DNA from 2 places in the Pseudomonas sp. SO81 genome. Region 2 is predicted to be linked to the other one. Evidence: riboswitches for the same ligand, from Rfam matches in the RefSeq annotation. Region 2 holds a riboswitch; the other holds the start of a gene.
The links. A riboswitch is a leader RNA that binds a small molecule or an ion and turns the genes downstream of it on or off. The one in region 2 is predicted to bind cobalamin.
Positions count from the first base shown of each region.

Region 1 (4,576 bases), 2.3 Mb from region 2:
TGCTCGGCGGCCTGGAAGGCGCGCTGCTGCAGGACAAGCCGGCCGACGCCCGCCTGTTCGACGGCCTGGGCGATCTGCCGCTGCCGGCCTGGTGCTCGCCCGAGCTGTTCGCCGTGTACGAGAAGACCTTCGCCGGCCGCGGCTTCCACGGCGCGCTGAACTGGTACCGCAACTTCGAGCGCAACTGGCAGCGCAGCGAGCCGCTGGCCGAACTGCAGGTGCAGCAACCGACCCTGTTCCTGCTCGGCGACCGCGACCCGGTCGGCCGTTTCGAGGCGCCGACGCTGGGGCGCATGACGGCCAAGGTGCCGCGCCTGGAACAGCACCTGCTGGAGGGTTGCGGCCACTGGCTGCAGAGCGAGGACGGCGAGCGGGTCAACGCCCTGCTGCTGGACTTCTTGGCGCGGCATTACGCCGCGGACTGATCCACTCACAGGTCGTTTGGGCTGTTTCCGGCGCTTCAGGTAAACTGCCGCATCTTTTGTATGCCTATAACGATCCGCCTGATGCCGACCACCTTCCACGAAATCCCCCGCGAGCGTCCTGCCACGCCCCTGCTCGACAGCGCCGACACCCCGGACGGCCTGCGCCGCCTGGCGGAAAGCGAGCTGGAAAGCCTGGCCGACGAGCTGCGCCAATACCTGCTGTACAGCGTTGGCCAGACCGGCGGGCATTTCGGTGCCGGCCTCGGCGTGATCGAGCTGACCATCGCTCTGCACTACATCTTCGACACCCCGGACGACCGCCTGGTGTGGGACGTGGGCCACCAGGCCTACCCGCACAAGATCCTCACCGGCCGCCGCGAGCGCATGGGCAGCCTGCGCCAGAAGGACGGCCTGGCCGCCTTCCCGCGCCGCAGCGAGAGCGAGTACGACACCTTCGGCGTCGGCCACTCCAGCACCAGCATCAGCGCCGCCTTAGGGATGGCCATAGCCGCGCGCCTGCAGGGCAGCAAGCGCAAGTCGGTGGCCGTGATCGGCGACGGCGCACTGACCGCCGGCATGGCCTTCGAGGCGCTGAATCATGCCTCCGATGTGAAGGCCAATATGCTGGTCGTGCTCAACGACAACGACATGTCGATTTCCAAGAACGTCGGCGGCCTGTCCAACTATTTGGCCAAGATCATCTCCAGCCGCACCTATTCGAGCATGCGCGAAGGCAGCAAGAAGATCCTCTCGCGCCTGCCCGGCGCCTGGGAGATAGCGCGCAAGGTCGAGGAGCACGCCAAGGGCATGCTGGTGCCCGGCACCCTGTTCGAGGAGCTGGGCTGGAACTACGTCGGCCCCATCGATGGCCACGACCTGCCGACCCTGATCGCCACCCTGCGCAATATGCGCGACCTGGAGGGCCCGCAGTTCCTCCATGTGGTGACCAAGAAGGGCAAGGGTTTCGCCCCGGCCGAGGTCGACCCGATCGGCTACCACGCCATCACCAAGCTGGAGCCGATCAAGGCGCCAGTCGAGCCGAAGCAAGCCTCCGGCCCGAAATACTCCGCCGTGTTCGGCCAGTGGCTGTGCGATATGGCCGAGCAGGACGAGCGCCTGGTCGGCATCACCCCGGCGATGAAGGAAGGCTCCGACCTGGTGGCCTTCAGCGAGCGCTTCCCGGAGCGCTACTTCGACGTGGCCATCGCCGAACAGCACGCAGTGACCCTGGCCGCCGGCATGGCCTGCGACGGAGCCAAGCCGGTGGTGGCGATCTACTCCACCTTCCTGCAACGCGCCTACGACCAGCTGATCCACGACGTGGCCGTGCAGCACCTCGACGTGCTGTTCGCCATCGACCGCGCCGGCCTGGTCGGCGAAGACGGTCCGACCCACGCCGGCAGCTTCGATATCTCCTACCTGCGCTGCATCCCCGGCATGCTGGTGGCCACGCCCAGCGACGAGAACGAGCTGCGCCTGCTGCTGACCACCGGCTACCACTTCCAGGGCCCGGCGGCCGTACGTTATCCGCGTGGCAGCGGTCCCAACACGCCGATCGACCCGCGCCTGGAGCCGGTGGAGATCGGCAAGGCCGTGGTCCGTCGCCAGGGCAAGCGCACCGCCCTGCTGGCCTTCGGCGTGCAGCTGGCCGAGGCGCTGCGCGTCGGCGAGGCGCTGGACGCCACCGTGGTCGATATGCGCTTCGTCAAACCCCTCGACGAAACCCTCCTATGTGAACTGGCCGCCAGCCACGAGCTGCTGGTGACCATCGAGGAAAACGCCGTGATGGGTGGTGCCGGCAGCGCGGTCAGCGAGTTCCTCGCCGCCGAGAACCTGGTCAAGCCACTGCTGCACCTGGGCCTACCCGACTACTACGTCGAGCACGCCAAGCCGGCCCAGATGCTCGCCGAGTGCGGGCTGGATACCGCCGGCATCGAGACGGCGGTGCGGGCGCGACTGGCGCAGCTGGCTGGATGAGCCATGCTCATCCAGCCCTGAATCCAACTTGTTTGTAATTCATCCGGCTGCGCACTAAGGTGCGCGGCGTTTTTGCATTCCGCCAGGTGCGCTGCGTCCACAGGAACAGCGTTAAACGGGAAGCCGGTGCGCTCCGCGAGGAGCCATCCCGGCGCTGCCCCCGCAACGGTAATCGACCGCAGCCCACCGGCTGCACGCCCGCTCATCAGCCACTGGGTCTCCCGGGAAGGCGAGCCGGCGCGTCGAGAGCCCGGAGACCGGCCTGGACGGATTCGACTGGTGTTGCGGAGGGCAGCACCGTCAGGCGCCCGCCCGCGCCTGTCCTGCCCTCCTCGAAGTCTTGCGATCTTTGAGGAATCTCCATGAAGCTGTCCCGTTCCCTGCCTCTCTCGGCCCTGGCCATGGCCCTGCTGCCCGGCACCAACCTGCTGGCCGCCGGCCAGGAGGCTGCGCTGAAGCTGTCCGAAACCCTGATCAGCGCCAACCGCGATGTGCAGCAGCGCAGCGCCAGCAGCACCGCCAGCACCGTGTTCACCCGCGCCGACATCGAGCGCCTGCAGCCCTCGTCGGTGACCGACCTACTCAAGCGCGTACCTGGCGTTCAGGCGACCGACAACGGCATCGGCAGCCTGACCAGCCTGTACATTCGCGGCACCAAGTCGGCCCAGAGCCTGGTGCTGGTGGACGGCATGCGCATCGGTTCGGCCAGCTCCGGCGACAGCAACCTGCAGCACATCAACATCGACCAGATCGAGCGCATCGAAGTGCTGCGCGGCCCACGCTCCGCGGTGTATGGCGCCGACGCCATCGGCGGCGTGGTGCAGATCTTCACTCGCCGCAGCGCTGGCGAAGGCCTCAAGCCCTTCGTGCGCGTGGGCTATGGCAGCCACGGTGCCTGGCAGCGCAGCGCCGGCATCTCCGGCGGCGACCAGCAGACCCGTTTCAGCCTGGCCGGCAGCCTCAACGAGACCAACGGCTTCGATCGCAGCGGCCCGTCCTACGAGTCCGACCAGGATCACGACGCCTACCGCAACAAGGCCTTCAGCCTGAGCCTCAGCCACAGCTTCAGCGACAGCATCGAGGCCGGCATCAACGTGCTCGACCAGCGCGGCCGCACCGAATTCGACAACCCCTTCGGCCGCTTCGACATGACCACCTTCGAGTCGGTCGGCCAGGCCCCGTACAGCGACTTCACCGTCAGCAGCGTCTCCAGCTACCTCGATGCGCAGATCAACGACACCTGGAACAGCCGCCTGGAAGTCGGCCACAGCGAGAACCGCGAAGAGAGCCTGGACAAGCTCAGCGACGAGCGTGGCGTGTTCAACACCTACCGCGACTCGGTGAACTGGCTCAACACCCTGGCCCTGAGCGACAGCCACAGCCTGCTGCTGGGTGGCGAGTGGTACGAGGATCAGCTCAACAGCAACACCGCCTTCGAGGAGCAGCAGCGCTGGAACCAGGCTGCCTTTGTCCAGCATCGCTATGAGAGCGAGCACTTCTCCACCGAGCTGGGCATGCGCCACGACAAGAACGAGCAGTTCGGCAGCGAGAACACCTGGAGCGGCGCCCTAACCCTGCCGCTGAACGCCGCCAATGACCTGATCCTGTCCTACAGCGAAGGCTTCCGCGCGCCGACCTTCAACGACCTGTACTACCCAGACTACAGCAACCCGGACCTCAAGCCCGAGCACTCGAAGAGCTACGAGCTGCAATGGCGCAGCGAGCTGACCGAGAGCACCCGCCTGGAGGCCTCGCTTTACCGCACCGACATCGAGGATGCCATCGCCAGCGATCAGGACTTCATTCCGCAGAACATCGCCACCGCACGCATCCACGGCTTCGAGGCGACGCTGCAGCAGGAGCTGTTCGGCTGGCAGGGCCAACTGGGCGTCGCCTTCGTCGACCCGCGCGACCGCGATACCGGCCACACCCTCAACCGCCGCGCCCGCCGCACCCTGAGCCTGGACCTGGACCGCGCCTTCGGCGACTTCGCCGTGGGCGCCACCTGGCAGGCCGCGAGCAGCAGCTACGACGATCCGAACAACCAGTACGAGCTGGCCGGCTACGGCCTGCTGGGCCTGCGCGGCAGCTGGCAGGCAACCGGCGAGCTGAAGCTGGAAGCGAAGATCGACAACCTGCTGGACAAGGACTACCAGCGCGCCCTGTACGAGCAC
Region 1 covers NZ_CP126126.1:3,282,279-3,286,854, reverse strand. Annotated here, with positions in the region: gene OH686_RS15385 (alpha/beta fold hydrolase) at 1-425, shown strand, start outside; gene dxs (1-deoxy-D-xylulose-5-phosphate synthase) at 507-2,402, shown strand; cobalamin riboswitch at 2,470-2,682, shown strand; gene OH686_RS15375 (TonB-dependent receptor domain-containing protein) at 2,765-4,576, shown strand, end outside.
Region 1: linked by a shared signal. The riboswitch ahead of OH686_RS15375 (TonB-dependent receptor domain-containing protein) and the one ahead of OH686_RS04950 (CbtB domain-containing protein) in region 2 are both predicted to bind cobalamin.

Region 2 (4,576 bases):
GGCGCTCTACGCCAGCGAGCTGAACACGCGGCTTAAGGCGCTGGGCGGCGAGCTCGCCATCGCCGACAACCAGAGCAACAGCGATCTCAGTCTGTACTGCCTGCGCCGTCTTTCCTGAACAGGTGGCGCGTGGCCTCGGCGTAGAGTGCCGAGCCGGCGAAATCCTCCGCGCTCAACACCCGGCCGACCAGGATCAACGCGGTGCGGCGGAAGCCCTTCTCGGCTACTCGCGCCTCGATATCCGCCAGAGTGCCGCGCACCCAGTCTTGATCTGGCCAGCTGGCGCGATGCACCACGGCGATCGGGCAATCGGCGCCGTAATGCGGCAGCAGCTCCTCGACGATACGCGGCAGATGCTGCACGCCGAGGTGGATGGCCATAGTCGCGCGGTGGCTGGCCAGGGCGCCCAGCTCCTCCCCCGTCGGCATCGGTGAGTTGTGGCCGTAGCGGGTGAAGATCACCGTCTGCGCCACCTCAGGCAGGGTCAGCTCGGCTTCCAGCAACGCCGCGCAGGCTGCCGTGGCGGTGACGCCGGGGATGATCTCGAAGGGAATCCGCAGCGCGCGCAACTCGCGAATCTGCTCGCCGATGGCGCCGTACAACGACGGATCGCCGGAATGCACGCGGGCCACGTCCTGGCCCTTGGCATGGGCCTCGGCCAGCAGCGTGATGATCTGTGAGAGGTGCAGCTCGGCGGTGTTCACCAGCAGCTCGGCGCTATGGCCCTGCAGCACGGCCTCGGGTACCAGTGAGCCGGCGTAGAGAATCACCGGGCAGCTGCGGATCAGGCCCTGGCCTTTGACGGTGATCAGCTCAGGATCGCCGGGGCCGGCGCCGATGAAATAGACGGTCATAGTGTTATCCGATGTCAGGCGCGAGCAATGGCCAGGGTAGCAGCGGCGCTGCGCTGCTTGGGACAGATCAGGACGGCCGCACGACCGGAGCGCGCGCTGGCGCCGGCCAGGGCACTGGCCTCGGCCACGCTGGCGGAGCCGGTCAGCTCGCGCACAAGCTCCGAGCCTTCACTCAGTTGCGACTCGTAGGGCGCCAGTTGCTCGGCCGAGTAGAAGTCCAGCGGCAGGCCAAGGTCTGCCGCCAGCTGCAGCAGCCCTGCCTCGTCGCGTTTGTGTGCGCTGCTGGCCAGGCCATGCAGCGCGTCCAACGGCAGCGCGAACTGCACCAGGCTCTGTTGCAGTAGCTCGCGCAGCTCGGCCACCGTGCAACCGCGACGGCAGCCGAGACCAGCGATCAGCAGCGGATCAGGCGTCGCGCTGTTCGCCACGGGCGAAGAACCAGGCAGCGGCCAGGCCCAGGGCCGACCAGAACAGGGCGTTGGTCAGCAGCGAGGCGAGGATGAACTCGTGCTCCAGCGCCTCGGGCGCCAGGCTCTCGTGCACTTCCGGCTGCGGCGCGCCGATCAGGTGCGGCACGGCCAGCAGCACCAGGCCTACGCCACGCAGCGCCCAGTTGCGGCCGAAAGCGATCAGGCCCAGGCCGGCGGCGGTAGCGACGGCGGTGCCGATCCACCAGTACTGACGCAGCAGCAGATCGGCGGCGGCGGTGCCCGGCAGCTCCGGCGGCAGGCCAGCGGACGGCGCCAGGCTGAACACGGCGAAGCCGCCCAGGCCCCAGAGCAGGCCCTGCCAGGTCTGGCTCGGCGCACGCAGGGTGAACAGACCAGCCAGCATCAGGGCGAAGCCGACAGCCACCACCAGATTGCTCAGGCCGGTGGACAGGGTGCGCTGCCAGCCGTCTTCGGGAGCCCAGACCTCGCCATCGTGGCTATGGCCGGCAGCCTCCTCGTGTTCGTGCTCATGGGCAGCGACCGGCGCCTCATGGCTGTGCTCGGCAACCGGTTCGGCGGTTTCGAAGGTTTCCGCCTGCAGAATCAGCGGGGTGACCCACAGGCTCTGCAGCAGGGTCAGGACGATGGCGGCCAAGAGGCCTGCGAAGCCCGCAGTCTGGGCAATGCGCTTGATCATGGCAGGCGGTCTCAGTGGCAGGGGAAGGCGGCACTGTGGCGCGTGTCGTGGGCGGCGTTGTGCATCGCCTCGATGTGCGAGAAGCCGGCGAAGAAGATCAGCAGTGCGCCGAGCAGGCAGCTGCCGGCGGCGATGGCCAGGCGTTTGGACAGCGGGAGCGAAACGGAAGCGGAGGACGACAGCGTGCGGCTGGACATGATGAGCACCTTCCAGGGATTGGTATTCCGGTAGAAGGTCGCAGCGAGGAAATGACCCGCCCAGGGCCATCAACCGGCATGCGCCCGCCCACCGCGGGTTGCCAACGAGCCCGTTCAACGTCTGCTGCGCGTCGGCCCTGCTGGATGAACGGCAGGCCCTGGCTCACGAAGCGTCTAAGCGGGTTCTAACGAAGATTCAGGCCGGTCTCCGGGCTTGCGACGCCTTTGCAGGAACCGGGTCGGCCTTCCCATGCACGAGGCACAGTGGCATTGAGGACCCGTCGATCGCTTACCGTTGCGGGGGCAGCGCCGGACTCGCCCACTCCATGCATGGAAAAGGGCCCACCGGCTTCCCGTTTCACCTCGCGCACGGCGGCGAGAGGCACCTGAAACAGCTTTTCTAGAACATCACGAAGCCCGCTCCAGCGTCAACCGCGCGGTTGACCGCCCTTGGGGCACTGCGTAGCCTTGCAGCCTTTCCGAGGTTCTTCTTCGCCAGCCGAAGAAGCTAAGAGGGAACAGGGTCTTTCAAGCCCTGGCTGCCCCCGCAACTGTGAACGGACGAGATTCTTCGAAATGCCACTGCCCTGTAGGGCGGGAAGGCGAAGGATCAGGAGCCCCAAGGTTCCACGCCGTAAGCCAGGAGACCTGCCTCGCAAAAGTTTCGACAACCGGGCGGGGTGATCCGGTGGTGTTCGGCCCTCGCTCGTCCGCGCGTGCCCCGCCCTGCCCGTCCGTCCCTTTCACGACGCTTCCGGGGCTGCCATGCAATCGCTCGCCAAACTTCCCGTCACCATCGTCACCGGCTTTCTCGGTGCCGGTAAAACCACCCTGCTCCGTCACCTGCTGGCCAACGCCGGCGGACGCCGCATCGCGGTGATCGTCAACGAGTTCGGCGAGCTGGGCATCGACGGCGCCATCCTCAAGCAGTGCTCCATCGGCTGCACCGAGGAAGAGGCCAACGGCCGCGTCTATGAGCTGGCCAACGGCTGCCTGTGCTGCACCGTGCAGGAAGAGTTCTTCCCGGTGATGCGCGAGCTGGTGGCCCGTCGTAGCGAGCTCGACCACATCCTTATCGAGACCTCCGGCCTGGCCCTGCCCAAGCCGCTGGTGCAGGCCTTCAACTGGCCGGAAATCCGCACCGCCTGCACCGTGGATGCGGTGATCACCGTGGTCGACAGCCCGGCCGTGGCAGCCGGCACCTTCGCCGCCTTCCCCGAGCAGGTGGATGCCCAGCGCAAGCAGGACCCGAACCTCGACCACGAATCGCCGCTGCATGAGCTGTTCGCCGACCAGCTGGCCAGCGCCGACCTGGTGGTGCTGAACAAGACCGACCTGCTCGATGCCGACGCCCTGGCCGCCGTGCGCGCCGAGGTGGCCGAGGAGCTGCCGCCGGCGGTCAAGGTGATCGAGGCCCAGGGCGGCGAGCTGCCGTTGGACGTGCTGCTCGGCCTGAACTGCGAGACCGAGCTGCACATCGACGCCCGTCGCACCCACCACGACGAGGAAGACGAGGATCACGACCACGACGAGTTCGACTCCTTCGACGTGGTCCTGCCGGAGGCCGAGGAAGCCCGCCTGCTCGCCGCCCTCAAGGACGCCGTCGCCAAGCACGGCATCCTGCGCGTCAAGGGCTTCGCCGCCATCCCCGGCAAGGCCATGCGCCTGCTGGTACAAGGCGTCGGCCAGCGCTTCGACCGCCACTTCGACCGCGCCTGGGGTGCAGACGAAGCGCGGCAGAGCCGCCTGGTGCTGATCGGCCAGGAACTCGACCGCGCCGCCATCGAGGCGGAACTGCAGGCGGCGCTGGCGTGATAACCCATTTCCCTCACCCCAACCCTCTCCCGGGGGGAGAGGGAGTAGGAGCGGCGCGCGCTCTCAAGCTTCGCGCGTTTCTGCTCCCCTCTCCCCCCGGGAGAGGGGCCGGGGGTGAGGGTCTCCCCGGCAGCACGGAGCCCTAACCCATGCACCTGCTGCGCGCCCAGGCCGGCATCACCCTGCCGGCCGACAGCATCGCCGACCTCGGCCAGAGCCCAGCCGAGCTGGTGATCCTCTGCACCGGCGACTCGCATCTGTCGCTGCTGGCCGAAGTGGCGCGCGAGCTACCCGAGGACTTCCCCAGCCTGCGCCTGGCCAGCCCGGCGCAGCTGCCCAACCACGCTTCAGTGGACTTCTACGTCGAGCAAGTGCTGCGCCACGCCGAAGTCATTCTGATCTCGGTGCACGGCGGCGTCAGCTACTGGCGCTACGGCATCGAGCGCCTGGTCGAACTGGGCCGCCAGGGCACCAGGATCATCCTGGTGCCCGGCGACGACAGTCCCGATCCCGAGCTGACCACGCTGAGCAACGTGCCGAGCGAGGACAGCCAGCGCCTGTGGCAGTACCTGCGCCAGGGTG
Region 2 covers NZ_CP126126.1:1,030,559-1,035,134, forward strand. Annotated here, with positions in the region: gene OH686_RS04930 (hypothetical protein) at 1-118, shown strand, start outside; gene cobM (precorrin-4 C(11)-methyltransferase) at 87-854, opposite strand; gene OH686_RS04940 (cobalamin biosynthesis protein) at 869-1,282, opposite strand; gene OH686_RS04945 (CbtA family protein) at 1,260-1,982, opposite strand; gene OH686_RS04950 (CbtB domain-containing protein) at 1,994-2,179, opposite strand; cobalamin riboswitch at 2,362-2,584, opposite strand; cobalamin riboswitch at 2,645-2,849, shown strand; gene cobW (cobalamin biosynthesis protein CobW) at 2,945-3,994, shown strand; gene cobN (cobaltochelatase subunit CobN) at 4,144-4,576, shown strand, end outside.